Regions from separate parts of the Streptomyces sp. URMC 127 genome, predicted to be linked through region 3. Evidence: riboswitches for the same ligand, from Rfam matches in the RefSeq annotation. Region 3 holds a riboswitch; each other region holds the start of a gene.
The links. A riboswitch is a leader RNA that binds a small molecule or an ion and turns the genes downstream of it on or off. The one in region 3 is predicted to bind cyclic di-AMP.
Positions count from the first base shown of each region.

Region 1: another riboswitch for cyclic di-AMP. It lies ahead of ACSNOH_RS12760 (C40 family peptidase); the one in region 3 lies ahead of ACSNOH_RS01920 (C40 family peptidase).
Region 2: another riboswitch for cyclic di-AMP. It lies ahead of ACSNOH_RS29965 (M23 family metallopeptidase); the one in region 3 lies ahead of ACSNOH_RS01920 (C40 family peptidase).

Region 1 is NZ_JBPQTW010000043.1:17,287-22,830, forward strand. Features, by position in the region: gene ACSNOH_RS12745 (hypothetical protein) at 1-145, shown strand, start outside; gene ACSNOH_RS12750 (hypothetical protein) at 467-1,606, shown strand; gene ACSNOH_RS12755 (carboxylate-amine ligase) at 1,643-2,725, opposite strand; cyclic di-AMP (ydaO/yuaA leader) riboswitch at 3,058-3,239, shown strand; gene ACSNOH_RS12760 (C40 family peptidase) at 3,244-3,717, shown strand; gene ACSNOH_RS12765 (S1 family peptidase) at 3,823-4,893, opposite strand; gene ACSNOH_RS12770 (hypothetical protein) at 5,411-5,544, opposite strand, start outside.
Region 2 is NZ_JBPQTW010000234.1:21-5,564, reverse strand. Features, by position in the region: gene ACSNOH_RS29980 (bifunctional acetate--CoA ligase family protein/GNAT family N-acetyltransferase) at 1-1,462, opposite strand, end outside; gene ACSNOH_RS29975 (HPr family phosphocarrier protein) at 1,570-1,851, shown strand; gene ACSNOH_RS29970 (GntR family transcriptional regulator) at 2,044-2,724, opposite strand; gene ACSNOH_RS29965 (M23 family metallopeptidase) at 3,041-3,850, opposite strand; cyclic di-AMP (ydaO/yuaA leader) riboswitch at 3,864-4,019, opposite strand; partial or broken gene ACSNOH_RS29960 (M16 family metallopeptidase) at 4,235-5,544, opposite strand, start outside.
Region 3 is NZ_JBPQTW010000003.1:69,495-75,038, reverse strand. Features, by position in the region: gene ACSNOH_RS01940 (urease accessory protein UreF) at 1-560, opposite strand, end outside; gene ACSNOH_RS01935 (urease subunit alpha) at 560-2,281, opposite strand; gene ACSNOH_RS01930 (urease subunit beta) at 2,274-2,585, opposite strand; gene ACSNOH_RS01925 (urease subunit gamma) at 2,598-2,900, opposite strand; cyclic di-AMP (ydaO/yuaA leader) riboswitch at 3,651-3,827, shown strand; gene ACSNOH_RS01920 (C40 family peptidase) at 3,832-4,302, shown strand; gene ACSNOH_RS01915 (ATP-binding protein) at 4,398-4,835, opposite strand; gene ACSNOH_RS01910 (helix-turn-helix domain-containing protein) at 5,128-5,544, shown strand, end outside.

The DNA.
Region 1 (5,544 bases), on a different contig from region 3:
GTTGGCCCCCGACGGTGAGCCTCTGGAAGAGGGGTTCGAGCAGTATGAAACTCTGATCTACGTCGATGCGGAGTCATTCATCCCGCAGTTCGACGGACTGACAGCGCCGCAGGGCCCTCTTGAGAGGCTTCGCGATCCGGTATAGCGAGTGCCGGCTCACGGCCCGGCATGGGCTCGCGGATCCGGATGGTCAGGATCATGGGGCTTCGAAGGCCGGCATGGATCGTGACAGCTGCCCGTGTCCATTTTCTGGGATCGGCTGAATGGGGGGTGCCCGGCGTCGCTTCGGGCTGTCCGTGACCCTTTGCGGGTTGCTGCTGGTAGATCGGCAGGGACACGTGCGGCGCGGAAGGAGTCGGCTATGGGTGAGGCTGCGGCGTCGGGTTCAGCGCCGCCCTCCGTGGGCGCGAGTCTTGCGCGGATCGCCGTGGCCTGTGGCGGGGCTCTACCCGCTGTTGTGGTGCGGTTGAGTGGCGCTGAGCTCGCGCCCGGGCCGGCTGTTGGCGTTTTCGGGGTCGGCGTGCTGGCCGCGGCGCTGCTGCTGATGTGGGCCGCGGAGACCGCGCGGGTGGACATGGCCGGGGCGCTCGCGCTGGCGCTGCTGGCGTTCATCGCGGTGCTGCCCGAGTACGCCGTCGACCTCTACTTCGCCTACGCGGCCGGATCCGATCCCTCCTACGCCGCCTACGCGGCGGCCAACATGACTGGCGCCAACCGCCTGCTGGTGGGCATCGGCTGGCCGCTCGTCGCGCTGGCCGCCGCCCTGTCCCGGCGCCGCCGGGGCGCCGCCCCGGGGCCGGTCGTGCTGGAGCCGCACCGCCGGATCGACGTGGCCTTCCTCGCCGTGGCCGCCGTCGTCGCCTTCGTCATGCCGCTCACCCGGGAGATCGGCTGGTACGTACCTGCCGTGCTCATCCCCTGGTACGGCTGCTACCTCTACCGGATCGGCAAGTGCGGCTCGGGCGAGATGGAGGAGCTCGTCGGAGTCCCGGCCAGGCTCGCCCTGCTGCCCCGGGCCGGCCGGCGCACCGTCACGGCCGTGCTGTTCGCGGGCGCCGCGGCGGTCGTCTTCGCTTGCGCGGAGCCGTTCGCGAACGGCCTGGTGGAGGCGGGCGCTTCGCTCGGCATCGACCGCTTCGTCCTCGTGCAGTGGCTCGCCCCGCTCGCCTCGGAGGCGCCGGAGCTGATCGTCGCCGTGGTCTTCGCGTGGCGCGCGCGGGCCGGGGACGGGCTCGGCGCGCTGCTCTCCAGCAAGGTCAACCAGTGGACGCTGCTGGTCGGCTGCTTGCCCCTCGCCCACGCGCTCGGCGGGGGAGGGGCGGCCCTGCCACTGGTCACCCGCCAGGTCGACGAGGTCGCGCTGACGGCCGCACAGACCGTCCTGGCGGTCGTCGTCCTGCTGGACCTGCGCTTCGTCCGGTGGGAGGCCGCAGCCCTCTTCGTCCTCTTCGCGGTGCAGTTCGCGCTTCCCGGCGAGTACGCCCGGGAGGTGCTGACCTACGTCTACCTGGGCTTGGCGGCCCTCCTGCTGACGAGGCGGTGGCGTCACCTCCCGGACACGGGACGGGCCCTGGGCGGGCGGGTCGTGGGAGACCCGCACTTCTGAACCGCCGCCCTTCCGGACCGCCGCGCTTCTCACCCGCTACGGCTCCGTTATCAGCTCCGTCACCGCCTTCAGCCCGTCCGTGGCCAGCGCCCGGCGCTGCCGGTCGGCCGGCGTGCCGCGGCGCAGCAGCCGGTGCACGAGCGAGCTCACCTGCCGCGTGTCGCCCGACTCCTCCAGGGACTGCCCTATGTGGACGAGGAGGGAGCGGACCACCTCGTCCGCGCCCCGGCACCGGCCGGCGGGGTCCACGAGCATCCCGTCGAGGCCGTGCCGGGCGGCGTGCCAGTTCGCGGCGGCGAGCAGCTCCGGCAGGCAGGGCGTCGGGGGCCGCCCGGCCTTCTCGTCGCGGATGGCGGTGGCGACCAGGGCGCGGACGATGCCGGCGAACATGACGGAGTCGTCGGCCCGCAACTGCACGTCCAGGCAGCGGACTTCGATCGTGGGATAGCGGTCCGAGAGCCGCGCCTGCCAGTATAGCTGGCCCCGGTCCGCGATCGCCCCGGCCGTGAGCAGCGCCTCGATGCGCTCCTCGTAGTCCGCGAGGCCGTGGAAGTAGGGGGGCGGGCCGCTGACCGGCCAGCGGCTGTAGACCACCGTCCGCCAGCTGGAGAAGCCGGTGTCCTGGCCGTTCCACAGCGGGGAGTTGCCCGCCATGGCGACGAGGACGGGCAGCCAGGGCCGCACCCGGTTGAGGACCGCGACGCCCGTCTCGCGGTCGGGGATGGCGACGTGGACGTGCATCCCGTGGACGAACTGCTCGTCCACGAGCTGGGCGGCACGCTTCCGCATCGCCAGATAGCGCGGATTGCCGGTGACGGGGATGGGCTCGGGGCCCGAGCACGGCGCAGTACCGCAGGCGGCGATCCGGCAGCCGGACCGCTTGGCGGCGGAGCTCACCGCGTGGCGCAGCCGCAGCAGATGGCGGCCGGCTTCGGCGAGATCGGAGCAGACCGGAGTGGCAACTTCCACCTGGGCCTGCAACAGCTCCGCCTGAATCTCCCGCTCGTTCACGACCGGATCCAGGTCGACCGCCGCCCGGACCTCGTCGGCCAGGGGAACCGGCAGTGCGGTGGCCGGGTCGAGCAGAAGATACTCCTCCTCGATCCCTAGGGTGAGCATGCCGTAGGGCTACCCTCCGGCCCTTGCGGCGAACCGCACGGACCGTGCCGCTCCGCCTTTCTGACGCAAAGACGCCCTGCCCGGACCCCGCCGACCTCGCCCTTCGCCGCCGGCCGGCGTGACTCGAATCAGTTCTTCAACCCCCTTTTGATAAACGGGATTTCCCGCCACTCGTGATGCCGGGTAACACCCCGGTTCCACGGGGCGCCGCGAAGTGAAGAAGTTCACAGAAGCCCCTTTCGGCTCCGAATTCCGGCGGTCCGTGATGCAGGATCGTGCATCGAACAACAAGATCCCGTCACCGAGGCGGGCGACCCGGGCGGACGCCGAGTCCTGCCGCCGTACCGGGTGCGGAGCAGAAGAATGGATCGGCAGGAGCGGGAGACCCGAGCACGGCGGACCACGATGGCGGTGGTCCTTGGGGTGAAGCCAACGAAGGCAATTCGGATGGCCGGGCAACTTCGACAGCCCGAACCCGACAGGTCATCTTTCGCAGGCGGATGACGAAGGGTTTTGGCATGTCTGCGTTCTCCGGCATATCCACGCTCGTGTCCCGCGCCGGTGCCGCCTCCGTGGTCACCGCGGCCACCGTGACCGCGTCCATGCTGCTTCCCGGCATGGCGGCGGAGGCGAGTGCGGCCACCCCGGGCGCCGCGGCCCTGAAGGTCGCGGCCTCCAAGCAGGGCTCCCCCTACCAGTACGGCGCCGCCGGCCCCAACCGGTTCGACTGCTCGGGCCTCACGCTCTACTCCTTCAAGAAGGTCGGCAAGAACCTGCCGCGCACCGCGGCCGACCAGTACAACAAGACCCGGCACATCTCCGCCGGCTCCCGCCAGGCGGGCGACCTGGTCTTCTTCCACTCGGGCCGCAACGTCTACCACGTCGGCATCTACGCGGGTAACAACAAGATCTGGCACTCGCCCAAGCCCGGCACGTCGGTGCGGCTCGAGAAGATCTGGTCCAGCAGCGTCTGGTACGGCCGCGTCAACTGACGTCAACTGACCGGTGACCGGCCCGCACAGTAGACCGGGCCGGGGCGACCCTACCCCGGCCCGGAAGCCTCCGGGGATCCCGTCTCGGGTCCCCGGAGGAGTGCGTCACGGCAGCTGTGCCCCGTACGCCTGCAGGGCCGCCGGAACGGGCTGGAAGAACGTCTCGCCGCCGGAGGAGCAGTCGCCGCTGCCGCCCGAGGTGAGGCCGAGGGCGGTGTCACCGTCGAAGAGCGCGCCGCCGCTGTCGCCCGGCTCGGCGCAGACCGACGTGCCGATCATGCCTTCGACCGCGCCCTCCTCGTAGTTGACGGTCACGTCGAGCGCGGTGACCTGGCCGTCGTGCACGCCGGTCGTGCTGCCGCTGCGCTGCACCGTCTCGCCGACGGTCGCTTCGCCGGCCTTGCTGATGTTCTGCGTGCGGCCGTTGTAGAGGTTCACGGCGCTGGGGTGGGCGATGTTCGACGTGTAGCGCACGAGCGCGTAGTCGTGGCCGGGGAAGGACGAGCTCTCGGTCACGCCGATCTGGGCGCCGCCTTGCGTGGCGGACCAGCTGCGCGAGGCGTTGCCGCAGTGTCCCGCCGTGAGGAAGTACGGCTTGCCGCCCTTGGTGATGTTGAAGCCCAGCGAACAGCGCACGCCGCTGCCCCAGATCGCGTCGCCGCCCGCGATGAAGGGGCGGAGCACCCCCGCGGTCCGCTTGACGGTGACCTTGTCGCCGAGGCGGGCGACGGCCTTGTCGAGGCGGTCCTTGCGGGCGCCGGTGACGGTGCTGTCGGCGGTGACGACGACCTTGTTGAGGCGCGGGTCCACCGCCCAGGCCGTACCCGGAATCGATGCGTCCGCCTTGAGCGCCCGCCGGGCCGAAGCGAGTTCGGCCGCCGAGTGGCGCACGGTTCTCGGCTCGGCGCCCGCGGAGCGCACACGTGCGGCCGCGGCCTCGTCCTGCACGCCGACGACGAGCCGGCCGCTCGCGGAGTCGAAGTACGCGCCGGCCGAGTCCGCGCCCAGCTCCGCGGAGATCCGCTGGGCGAGCTCCGCGGCCTGCGGAGAGGAGAGCTGACGGGGCGCCGGTGAACTCGCCTGCGCGCTCGGGAGGGTGAGCGCCGCGGCCGTCAGGGCGGCCATCGCCGCGCCGGCGGCGGCCGTACGGCGCGTGGAGGTGCGGGAACGTTTCACTCGTGGCCTCCTGTGGGGGAGTGCCCGGCGGCGCGGTGGGCGCGCCGGAGCATGGTGAAGGAGGTGCGGAGGTACGGCGGTGCAGACGTACGTCCTGCGCGGACGCGTGTACGTACGTCGTGCGCGCGTGACGCGCACGGTGAGGACGCAGCACGCGACAGGCCGATGATCGTCGCGTGCATGTCAAGAACGAAGTACGGGCGAGTATCCCGAGACGGCGAATGAAAGTTCAAGAGCGACATTCGGTCGTGCGAACGGTCCCGGCGACGGGCCTCCGGCGGCCCACGCGTACCGCGAGCCGTCCCGCTGAACGGGGGTGACGCGCCGCCGCGGAGGCCGGGCGGTGAGCGGACAGCGAAGGGTCCGGCTGTCCGGTATTCGCTCCCCGAGGGTCATCCGCACTGCGCCCCGGGGGCGTTCTTTGCACAGTCTTAACGGTGCGGCGCCGGAACGCCGCCGCACGAGCGAGGCCGGGGCCCCCCGTCCGTACGGCGGGCCCCGGCCCCGTCAGGCGTGGCTACTGGGCGCCCGACGTGTGGGTCGGACGGATCGGGCCGCCGGCCCCGTTCCCCTGCGCGGCGTCACCCTCCACGTGCTCGACCGGCTTGTCCAGCTCGGCCGACATGGCCTGCTCGGACGGCGTGGCGGCCT
Region 2 (5,544 bases), on a different contig from region 3:
CCTGCCGGAGCAGGTCGGAGACGGTGGCGTCGGGGATCCGGGTGGTCGGCACGGCGTGCCCGGTGGGCGCGGCGCCGCCGTGCCGGGCGCCCTTGACGACGACGACCGGCTTGCGGGCGGCGGTGCGCCGCGCGAGCCGCGTGAACTTGCGGGGGTTGCCGATGGACTCCAGGTACATGAGCACGAGGTCGGTGTCGGGGTCGTCGTGCCAGTACTGCAGGAAGTCGTTGCCGGAGACGTCCGCGCGGTTGCCGGCGGAGACGAAGGAGGAGATGCCGACGAGCCCGGCGGCGCGCCGGTGCAGCCCGGACAGCAGGGCGATGCCGATGGCGCCGGACTGGCTGAAGAGCCCTATCCGCCCGGCGGCGGGCAGCTCGGGCGAGAGGGAGGCGTTGAGGCGGACGCCGGCGGCGGTGTTGATGAGCCCGAAGGCGTTGGGCCCGATGATGCGCATCCCGTACGAGCGGGCCTGGCGCACCAGCTCGCGCTGCCGGTGGCGCCCGTCGGCGCCGCTCTCGCCGTACCCCGCGGAGAGGACGACGAGCCCCTGGACGCCGTGCTCGCCGCACTCGGCGACGACGGAGGGCACCTGATCGGCGGGCACGGCGACGACTGCGAGGTCGACGGGCCCGGAGATGCCGAGGACGGAGCGGTGGGCGGGCACCCCCTCCGGTTCGAGCCGGGCGGCGTCCTCGGGGAAGGCGTGGTTGACGGCGTGCACCTGCCCGGTGAAGCCTCCGGCGAGCAGATTGCGCAGGACGGTGCGCCCCATGCCGCCGGGGGCCCGGCCGGTGCCGATCACGGCGACGGAGCCGGGCGCGATCAGCCGCTGGACCGAGCGGGCCTCGGCGCGCTGCTCGCGGGCCCGCTGGACGGCGAGGGAGCGGTCGGTGGGCTCCAGGTCGAGCTGGAGGCGGACGACGCCGTCCTCGAAGCTGCGCTTCTGGGTGTAGCCCGCGTCCGTGAACACCTTGATCATTTTGGTGTTGGCGGGCAGCACCTCCGCGGTGAAGCGCCGGATGCCGCGCTCGCGGGCCACGGCCGCGATGTGCTCCAGGAGGGCGGAGGCGACGCCGCGGCCCTGGTGGGCGTCCTGCACGAGGAAGGCGACCTCGGCCTCGTCGGCCGGCGCGGACGCCGGCATGCCGCGGCCGTCGATGCGGTCGTAGCGGACGGTGGCGATGAAGTCGCCGCCGACCGTGGCGGCGAGGCCGACCCGGTCCACGTAGTCGTGATGGGTGAAGCGGTGCACGTCCCGGTCGGAGAGGCGGGGGTAGGGGGCGAAGAAGCGGTAGTACTTCGACTCGTCCGACACCTGCTCGTAGAAGCTCACCAGCCGCTGCGCGTCGCCGGGCGCGATGGGGCGCAGGTGGGCGGTGCCGCCGTCGCGCAGGACGACGTCGGCTTCCCAGTGGGCGGGGTACGCGTGCTCGTGCCCGGGTTGCGCCGGCGTCGTCTGCATGGGGCCAGCGTAAGGCCGGGCACCGACAACGAGGGCGCGGCGCCGGAGCACTCCCGGCACCGTGCGACACTGGTCTAGACAACCCCTACGACTTGAAGGGCAACACCATGGCTGAGCGCCGCGTCACCGTCGGCTGGGCCGAGGGCCTGCACGCCCGTCCCGCGTCGATCTTCGTCCGTGCGGCGACCGCCGCCGGCGTCCCCATGACGATCGCCAAGGCCGACGGCACCCCGGTCAACGCCGGCTCCATGCTGGCCGTGCTGGGCCTGGGCGCCCAGGGCGGCGAGGAGATCGTCCTGGCGAGCGACGCCGAGGGTGCCGAGGCCGCTCTGGACCGCCTGGCGAAGCTGGTCGCCGAGGGTCTTGAGGAGCTTCCGGAGACCGTCTGACGCGACGGGACCGCACGCGGCGGGGCCGCGGCAGCCGAGAGAGGCCGCCGCGGCCCCGTTGTCGTTCCCGGGTGAAATCCATGGCATTTCCGCCGCACCGGCAGGCCATTCCATAGGAATGAGACGGCCGGAGAACATTTCCTTCGGTAACTCCGGAACTCCGCCACTAATACGCGGATACGCGCGGCGCGCTTAAGAACCGGCGATCACCGTTCTCGCGGCCGGCTCCCTATTCCGGGCGCCCGCGCCCCCCGTCCGCGCCGCCGGCACGGAGCGCCGCAGCCGGAATTCCCCGGGCGCCCGGTCCGCACGGGCGGCCGCGAGGGCGCGGGCCCGCTCGGCGTCACCGCGGGCGACGGCGTCCACGAGGGCACCGAGCAGTTCCCAGGTGTCGACCGGCCGCACCGGCGGCTCCGCCGCGTACACCCAGGCGATCTTGAGCCGCAGCTGGGTGAGCAGCCCCGCGATGCTGGGGCTGCCGGACGCCTGGGCGAGCGTCTCGTCGAACCAGTCCCCCAGCGGCCGCAGCTCGCCCGTACGGCCGCCGCGCGCCCGCTCCTGGCCCAGCCTGACCAGCCCCCGCAGCACCTTCAGGTGCGCCTCCGTACGGCGCTGCGCGGCGCGCGCGGCGCCCAGCGGCTCCAGCAGGGCGCGCACCTCCAGCAGATCCGCCGCCTCCTGCTCGGTGGGCTCGGCGACGCACGCCCCGGCGTGCCGCCGGGTGGTCACGAACCCCTCCGAGGCGAGGGTGCGCAGCGCCTCGCGCACGGGCACGCGCGAGACGCCGTAGCGGCGCGCGAGGACCTCCTCGGTGAGCCGGCTGCCGGGCGGAAACGTGCCGGAAACAATGTCGTCACGAATCGCCGTGCACACGGCGTGCGCGGAAATGCGCCGGCTCTCCTGCGCCGCTGATCCCTCACTGTTCACGTACGGCCCCGCATGGGTGAACCTCCGCATAACCCCCGCGAAACGCGGCCGATTGACGTTTGTTCAGCGACTCTATTGCAGTGGCCCGCGATTTCCGACGGCGCACGGGAAGTCATCGATATGTTTTGGCCAACACGGGCCGGCCGGGAGCGGGAGCACGGGGCAGTCCGGGTACGGCGAAGGCCCCGGCCGGTGGGCCGGGGCCTTGTCAGGCGATCTCGTCGGGCGACGGGGCGCGCGGGGCGCCGCCGTCCGCGGTGTGTCAGAGGGAGACGCCGTGCTCCGCGAGGTAGGCGACGGGGTCGATGTCGGTGCCGTAGACGGCGCCCGTGCGGGCCTCGAAGTGCAGGTGCGGGCCGGTGACGTTGCCCGTGGCGCCGGAGAGGCCGATCTGCTGGCCGGCGGTGACGCTCTGGCCGACGGAGACGTCGATGGACGACAGGTGGCCGTACTGCGTGTAGGTGCCGTCGTTGTGCTTGATGACGACGTTGTTGCCGTAGGCGCCGCCCCAGCCGGCCTCGACGATGGTGCCCGCGCCGACGGCCTGGACCGAGGTGCCGGTCGCGGCGTGCATGTCGATGCCGGTGTGGCTGCCGGAGGACCACAGGCCGCTGGAGGCCTTGTAGGACGTGGAGACGTACGAGCCGGCGATCGGCGAGACGAAGGTGTTCAGGCGCTTGCGCTCCTGCTCGCGGGCGACGCGCTCCTTCTCCTTGCGCTCGGCCTCGGCCTTGCGCTTGGCCTCGTCGTCGGCCTTCTTGACGTCGGCGGCCTGCTGCTTGGCGGCGGCCTCGGCCTCCTGCACGGCGGTGGACTCGGCGGCGGAGCTGCTGAGGACCTGGGCCTGCTCGCCGATGCGGCCGGCGGTGTCCTCGCCGATGACGACGGCCTGGGTCAGGCCGGTGTCCTCGGTGGGACGGTGGGTGTCGTCGGGAGTGGCGGCCAGCGCCGGGGCGGCGAAGCCCGCGACCACACCGGTGGCGGCGAGGGTGGCTATGCCCGCCGCGTTCGCGCTGACGCGAACGGCGCGGCTCGGCTTGCGGTGCTTCCCGGTGGCACGAGTGAACGCCATGGGTGAGGCTGGTCCTTTCCTTCCCTCTCGCCTACCGGGTTAGCTGACGGGTTCGGAGCAGGAAGGTCTCCTACGGCTCCCTCCGGAAAGGGACCCGATTCACCCCAGGGACACTTGGGTCCCCGGCTCCCCTGGCTCGCGCCGTACGGGGACTCGGCGATGACTGCCCGGGCCGCGGATGCGACGCACATCTGACGGACAGACGCTTCGACGCTAGACGCCGTCACTTTCGATCGGCAAACAGAAGCCACGTTTTGTGTCCCACGCCACAGCACAGACGTGCAACCACTCCGCTAAACCGGACATTTGGCGGGCACACGCGCCTCTCGGGCGCGCGTGCCCGCCGGTTGACGGCGGGTCGGCGGGGCGGCCCGCCGCCGGGGCTCAGCCCGTGATCACGGTCACGTCGCCGATGCCGAGGGCCCGGACGGGCTCCTCGATCTGCGCGGCGTCACCGACGAGCACCGTCACCAGCCGGTCGACCGGGAAGGCGTTGACGACGGCGGCCGTGGCCTCCACCGTGCCCGTCGCGGCCAGGCGCTCGTACAGCCGCGCCTGGAAGTCGTCGGGGAGGTGCTGCTCGACCTGGTCGGCGAGCGTCCCGGCGACGGCCGCGGCCGTCTCGTACTTGAGCGGGGCGACGCCGACGAGGTTCTGCACGGCGGCGTCGCGCTCCTCGTCCGTCAGGCCCTCGGCGGCGAGGGTGCGCAGCACCGTCCACAGGTCCTGCAGGGCGGGGCCGGTGGAGGCGGTGTCCACGGAACCGCTGATGGCCAGCATGGCCGCGCCGGTGCCCTCCGGGGAGGACAGCAGTACCTGGCCGAAGGCCCGGACGCCGTAGGTGTATCCCTTCTCCTCGCGCAGGACGCGGTCCAGGCGGGAGGTGAGGGTGCCGCCCAGGCAGTACGTGCCGACGGACTGGGCGGGCCACACCGCGTCGTGCCGGTCGGCGCCGGTGCGGCCGATGAGGAGCTGTGTCTGGACCGCGCCGGGGCGGTCCACGATGACGACGCGGCCGGTGTCGTCGGCGGTGACCGGCGGGAGCGGGTACGGCTCGGCCGGGGAGCCCGTCCAGGCGCCGAGCGAGTCGGCGAGGGCCTCGTCGAGGTCGATGCCGGTGAAGTCGCCGACGACCACGGCGGTCGTGGTGGCGGGCCGGACGTGGGCCTCGTAGAAGGCCCGGACGGAGGCGGCGTCGATGCGGGCGACGGTCTCCTCCGTGCCCTGGCGGGGGCGGGACATCCGCGAGGAGGCCGGGAAGAGCTCCTTGGACAGCGCCATGGCGGCCCGGCGGGAGGGGTTGGCCAGCTCGTGCGGGATCTCGTCCAGGCGGTTGCCCACCAGGCGCTCGACCTCGTTGTCAGGGAAGGCCGGGGCGCGCAGGGCGTCGGCGACGAGGCCGAGGGCCTTGGCCAGCCGCGAGGCCGGCACCTCCAGGGAGAGGCGCACGCCGGGGTGGTCGGCGTGGGCGTCGAGAGTGGCGCCGCAGCGCTCCAGCTCGGCCGTGAACTCCTCGGCGGTGTGCTTGTCGGTGCCCTCGGACAGGGCGCGCGCCATGATGGTGGCGACGCCGTCGAGGCCCTCGGGCTCGGCGGCCAGGGGGGCCACCACGTTGATGTCCACGGCGACGACCTGCTGGCCGGGCCGGTGGCAGCGCAGGACCGTCAGGCCGTTGGGAAGCGCGCCGCGCTCGG
Region 3 (5,544 bases):
GGTGCGAGCCGGGCCAGGACGGCCGTCGCCTCGAACGGGTCGAGGCTCAGCAGGCGTACGGCCGCCGTCGCAGGGCCACTGGCCGACTCGTAGACGGCGGCGTAGGCGGCGTCCAGCGGGCGCAGTCCCGCCGACCGGGCGGCGAGGCCGAGGACGACCGGCTGGTGGGCGCCGCGCGGCCGGGCCGCGGCGAGGGCGTCGAGCGCGTCCGAGGGCCAGGCGGCGCGGGCGGCGCGCATCATCTGCCGGCCGAGGCGCCGGGCGGTGGTCCGCAGGGCGGGCGCGGGGGTGCGGGCGTCCGCGGCGTCGTCGAGGGCAAGCGGGTCGAGCCCGGCGGCGGCCGCCGCGGCGAGGGCGGCCGCGGTGAGCCCGGCGGTGTGCAGCCGCCCCCGGCAGAACTCCTCCAGGGTCCGCCCGTCGGTGATGCGCCCGGCCGCGACGGCGGCCTCGGCCCCGCCGGAGTGCGCGTGCCCTCCGGCGGGGAAGCGCCCGTCGGCCAGGATGAGGAGGGCGGCGAGGGCGCCTGTCCTCGCCCCACCCGGCACGGAAGACGTCGTCATCAGAAGAGGAAGTACCGCTGGGCCATCGGCAGCTCCGCCGCCGGCCGGGGTTCGATCACTTCTCCGTCGACGGTGACGGTGAACGTGTCGGGGTCGACCTCGACCCTCGGCCGGGCGTCGTTGTTGCGCATGTCGGCCTTGGTCACGCCGCGCGTGGACCGTATGGGCACGAACCTCTTTCCCAGCCCGAGCCGCTCCGGGAGGCCGTCGTCCATGGCCCACTGGGTGACGAAGTTGAGGGAGTTGGCGGCGGGGGCGCGCCCGTGGGCGCCGAACATGGGCCGGGGCAGGACCGGTTGCGGGGTGGGGATGGAGGCGTTGGCGTCGCCCATCTGCGCGTAGGCGATCTGGCCGCCCTTGAGGACGAGCCGCGGCCGGACGCCGAAGAAGGCGGGGTCCCACAGCACGAGGTCGGCGAGCTTGCCCTGCTCGACGGAGCCGATCTCGTGGTCGAGGCCCTGAGCCACCGCGGGGTTGATGGTGTATTTGGCGACGTAGCGCCGGGCGCGGGCGTTGTCGGCGGGGCCGTCGCCGGGCAGGGCGCCGCGGCGCTCCTTCATCACGTGCGCGGTCTGCCAGGTGCGCAGGACGACCTCTCCGATGCGGCCCATCGCCTGGGAGTCGGAGGAGATGATGGAGATCGCGCCGAGGTCGTGCAGGACGTCCTCGGCGGCGATGGTGCCGGGCCGGATGCGGGATTCGGCGAATGCGAGGTCTTCGGGGACGGCCGGGTTGAGGTGGTGGCAGACCATCAGCATGTCGAGGTGTTCGTCGACGGTGTTGAGGGTGTGCGGCCGGGTGGGGTTGGTGGAGCTGGGCAGGACGTTGGCCTCGGAGACGACGGTGATGATGTCGGGGGCGTGCCCGCCGCCGGCGCCTTCGGTGTGGTAGGCGTGGATGGAGCGGCCGGCGACGGCGGCGAGGGTGTCGCCGACGAAGCCGGCCTCGTTGAGGGTGTCGGTGTGGATGGCGAGCTGGGCGCCGCTCTCCTCGCACACGGCGAGGCAGGCGTCGATGGCGGCGGGGGTCGCCCCCCAGTCCTCGTGGATCTTGAAGCCTACGGCCCCGGCCCGCAGCTGGGCGCGCATCGAGTCGTACGAGACGGTGTTGCCCTTGCCGAGGAGGCCGATGTTGACGGGGTAGCCCTCCATCGCCTCGAACATCCGGGCGAGGTGCCAGGCGCCGGGGGTGATGGTGGTGGCCTTGCTGCCCTCGGCGGGTCCGGTGCCGCCGCCGAGCAGGGTGGTGACGCCGGAGGCGAGGGCCTCGTCGGCGGCCTGCGGGCAGATGAAGTGGACGTGGGCGTCGATGGCTCCGGCGGTGAGGATCTTGCCGTTGCCGGCGATGACCTCGGTCTCGGGGCCGATGACGAGGTCGGGGTGGACGCCGTCCATGGTGTCGGGGTTGCCGGCCTTGCCGATGCCGGTGATGCGGCCGTCGCGGATGCCGACGTCGGCCTTGACGACGCCCCAGTGGTCGAGGACGAGCGCGCCCGTGATCACGGTGTCGGGGGCGCCGTCGGCGCGGGTCGCGCGGGACTGGCCCATGGACTCGCGGATGACCTTGCCGCCGCCGAAGACGGCCTCGTCGCCGGCGTGGCCGGGTCCGCCGCTGCGGTCCTCCTCGATCTCGACGACGAGGCCGGTGTCGGCGAGGCGGACGCGGTCGCCGGCGGTGGGCCCGTAGAGGTCGGCGTAGGCGACGCGGCTGAGCTCACTCATCGAGCGGTCCCCCGCACTCGCCGCGCAGGCCCTCGACGATGCGCTTGCCGCCGATGGGCACGAGGTCGACCTGGACGGGTATGCCCGGCTCGAAGCGGACGGCGGTGCCCGCGGCGATGTCGAGGCGCTTGCCGCGGGCAGCGGCCCGGTCGAAGCGCAGGCCGGGGTTGGCCTCGGCGAAGTGGTAGTGCGAGCCGACCTGCACCGGCCGGTCGGCGGCGTTGAGCACGGTCAGCCGGGTGCGGTGCAGGCCCTGGTTGAGGGCCACGGGCGCGGCGGCGTGCAGGATCTCTCCGGGGATCATCGGTCCTGCCCCTCAGCAGATGGGATCGTGGACGGTGACGAGCTTGGTGCCGTCGGGGAAGGTGGCCTCGACCTGGACGTCGGGGATCATCTCGGGTATGCCCGCCATGACGTCGCCGCGGGTGAGCACCTTGCGTCCGGAGGACATGAGCTCGGCGACGGTGCGGCCGTCCCGGGCTCCTTCCAGGACGTGCACGGTGATCAGGGCCACCGCCTCGGGGTGGTTGAGCAGCAGGCCACGGGCCTTGCGCCGCGCGGCGACGTCGGCCGCCACATGGAGGAGCAGGCGTTCCTGCTCGTGCGGGGAGAGTTGCATGCGTCCCACCTCACTGTCGTCCCGCCCGTGTCAGGCGGGGTCCCGGCCGGCCGCGCCGGGCCGCCACCCGAGTTCAACACGGTGTTGACCTGGGGTTCTTCGGCTGATGGCCAGTGATTGCACATTAGGGCCGAAGCTTTTCCAACGCGTTAACTGACTCTTTGCGTTGTCATGGCCGGAGCCCCGCCCGCCCGCTGTCGCATGCATCTACTGGATCTTCTGGGCCGGATCATGGCCGTCCGCCCGCAGGACACGTACGGCCGGCTACGGGCAGCGCAGACCGCCGCCGTCGCCGGGCCGCGGCCGCGGCCCGGTTCGTACGCACGCACGAAGCGGGTGAACGGGAGGTGTGAACGGGCCGTGCCGACGCGGGCGGTACCGGGCTCCGGCGCACAGCGCCGGGGGCGAAGGGATCTCCGCGCCATGTGCGCCGGAGGGCCCGCGGTCCGCGCGCGAATAAACCCGGCTGCGCTCCATGGAGGATCACGGCGTAGACGGGGCGCGGTGATCGAATTGGGGCGGACGGCCGGATTGCGCCCGGCCGGGTACGAACCACCGCAGGCCAGCGCCTCAGCCGGCTTACGCGAACCCCCTCAACTCGCCCTTTGTCCAGCGGAATTGCCCAGGAGTGATCAGCCTCACATACCCCCGGTTCCGCTCGGATTCCGCACGGGGGCTGCGCCAAGATCCCTGCGACGACAAGACCCCGCCACCCCGGCGGGGCGGTCCCGGCGGACGCCGAACCCTGCCGCCGACGGGATGCCGGGTCGACTTGAGTGCAACGGCAGGGATGGAGGACCCAAGAGTGGTGGGACGACCAAGAGTAGTGCGGTCGGCCCTTGGGGTGAAGCCGTTGACGACGGCCGGGCAACCTTCGCCTGCCCGAACCCGACAGGTCATCCTTCACAGGCGGCTGACGAAGGGTTAGCGCATGGGCGCGCACAAACGTCCGTCGAAGCTGTCCAGGGCCGGTGCCGCATCGGCCCTCACTCTCGCCGCCGTCGGTGCCACGGTGCTGGCACCGGGCGGCGCGGCAGAGGCGGAGGCGTCTTCCGCCTCCACCATGGCACTGCGGATCGCGGCCTCGAAGCAGGGCTCCCCGTATCAGTGGGGGGCGACCGGACCCTACCGGTTCGACTGCTCGGGCCTCACGCTCTACTCCTTCAAGCGGGCCGGCAAATCCCTGCCCCGCACCGCCGCCCAGCAGTACAACAGCACCCGGCACATCCCGCGGTCCGCACGCGAGCGCGGCGACCTCGTCTTCTTCGTCTCCGGGCGGGGCATCTACCACGTCGGGATATACGCCGGGGACGGGAGGATCTGGCACGCGCCCAAGACGGGCGCCGTCGTCCGCCTGGAGCGGATCTGGACCAACAGCGTCCGCTACGGCCGGGTCGGCTGACCCGCCGGCACCCGGGCCCGCGGGCCCGTGACCGCCCCGAAGGGATCCCCGGCCCCCCGCACCGGTACGGGGGGCCGGGCCGGCCGGAGGGGAGCTCAGCGCTCGGCGCTGACCGGCACGGTCCAGGGGAGGGAGATCCACACGGTCTTGCCGCCGTCGGAGGTCGGGGTGAAGAACAGCCGCCCCCCGGACTCCGCGGCGAGCCAGCGGATGATCACCATGCCGCGGCCGTTGTCCTGCTGGACCGCGGCCGGCAGCCGGCGGGGGAAGCGGGGGTGGCTGTCCGTGACCCCGATGCGCAGCTGCTGGTCGCGGTCGAGGCGGACGTCGACGGTGAACGTGGGCGACTGGCCCCGGGTGTGCTGCACGGCGTTGGTGGCGAGCTCCGAGACGATCAGGCGCACGGTCTCGGCGGTGTCCGTCCCGCCCGGCAGCCCCCAGTCGGCCAGCACCTGCGCGACATAGCGTCGCGCCGAGGAGACCGAGGCGGGGGCGCTCGGCAGGGTGACGGTGGCTTCTTGGTGGTCTGCCATGGCGGTGGCCCTTTCAGCCGAGGTCCCGCCGAGGCCGGAACCCCGTGCACCGACGGTGCACGGCCACGGAAAACGGGGAGCACGCCGTGCGTCAGCGGGGGTCGTGAGCGGCCTCGTGCGGCTCTGGGCGCCAGCCTGCCACTGATAACGCCTGGGATGGGAGCGATCCCCCGAGATATGCATATATCTGTCGCTCGAAGCGGTGAACTCTGCGACGAGCGACCGTATGAGCGCGGCACACTGGGCTATTGACACTGACGTATGACAGTGACAGTGACCTAGGGGAGGGCCGATGCGGTACGGACCTGCGGTGCGCCGCCGCAAGCTGGGCGCGGAGCTGCGCCGCCAGCGCGAACTGGCCGGTCTGACGAGCCTGGAGGCCGCGCGCGCGGTGGGCTGGCACCAGTCGAAGGTCAGCCGGATCGAGACGGGCGCCAGTGGCGTGAAACCGGCGGACGTGGCCCGGCTCCTGGATGCCTACGGGGTCACCGACACCGAACTGCGCGCGCTGCTGGGGGCGTTGTGCGGGGCGGGGTCGCCCGTGCCGGGCGAGGGAGCGGGAGCCCGGCGCGGCTGGTGGTACGCCTACCGCGACCGGCTGCCGCCCGCGTACCTGGACTTCATCAGCCTGGAGTCGGAGGCCTCGCGGTTAAGCACCCTGGAGACCACCGTGGTGCCCGGCCTGCTGCAGACGCCCGACTACGCCCGC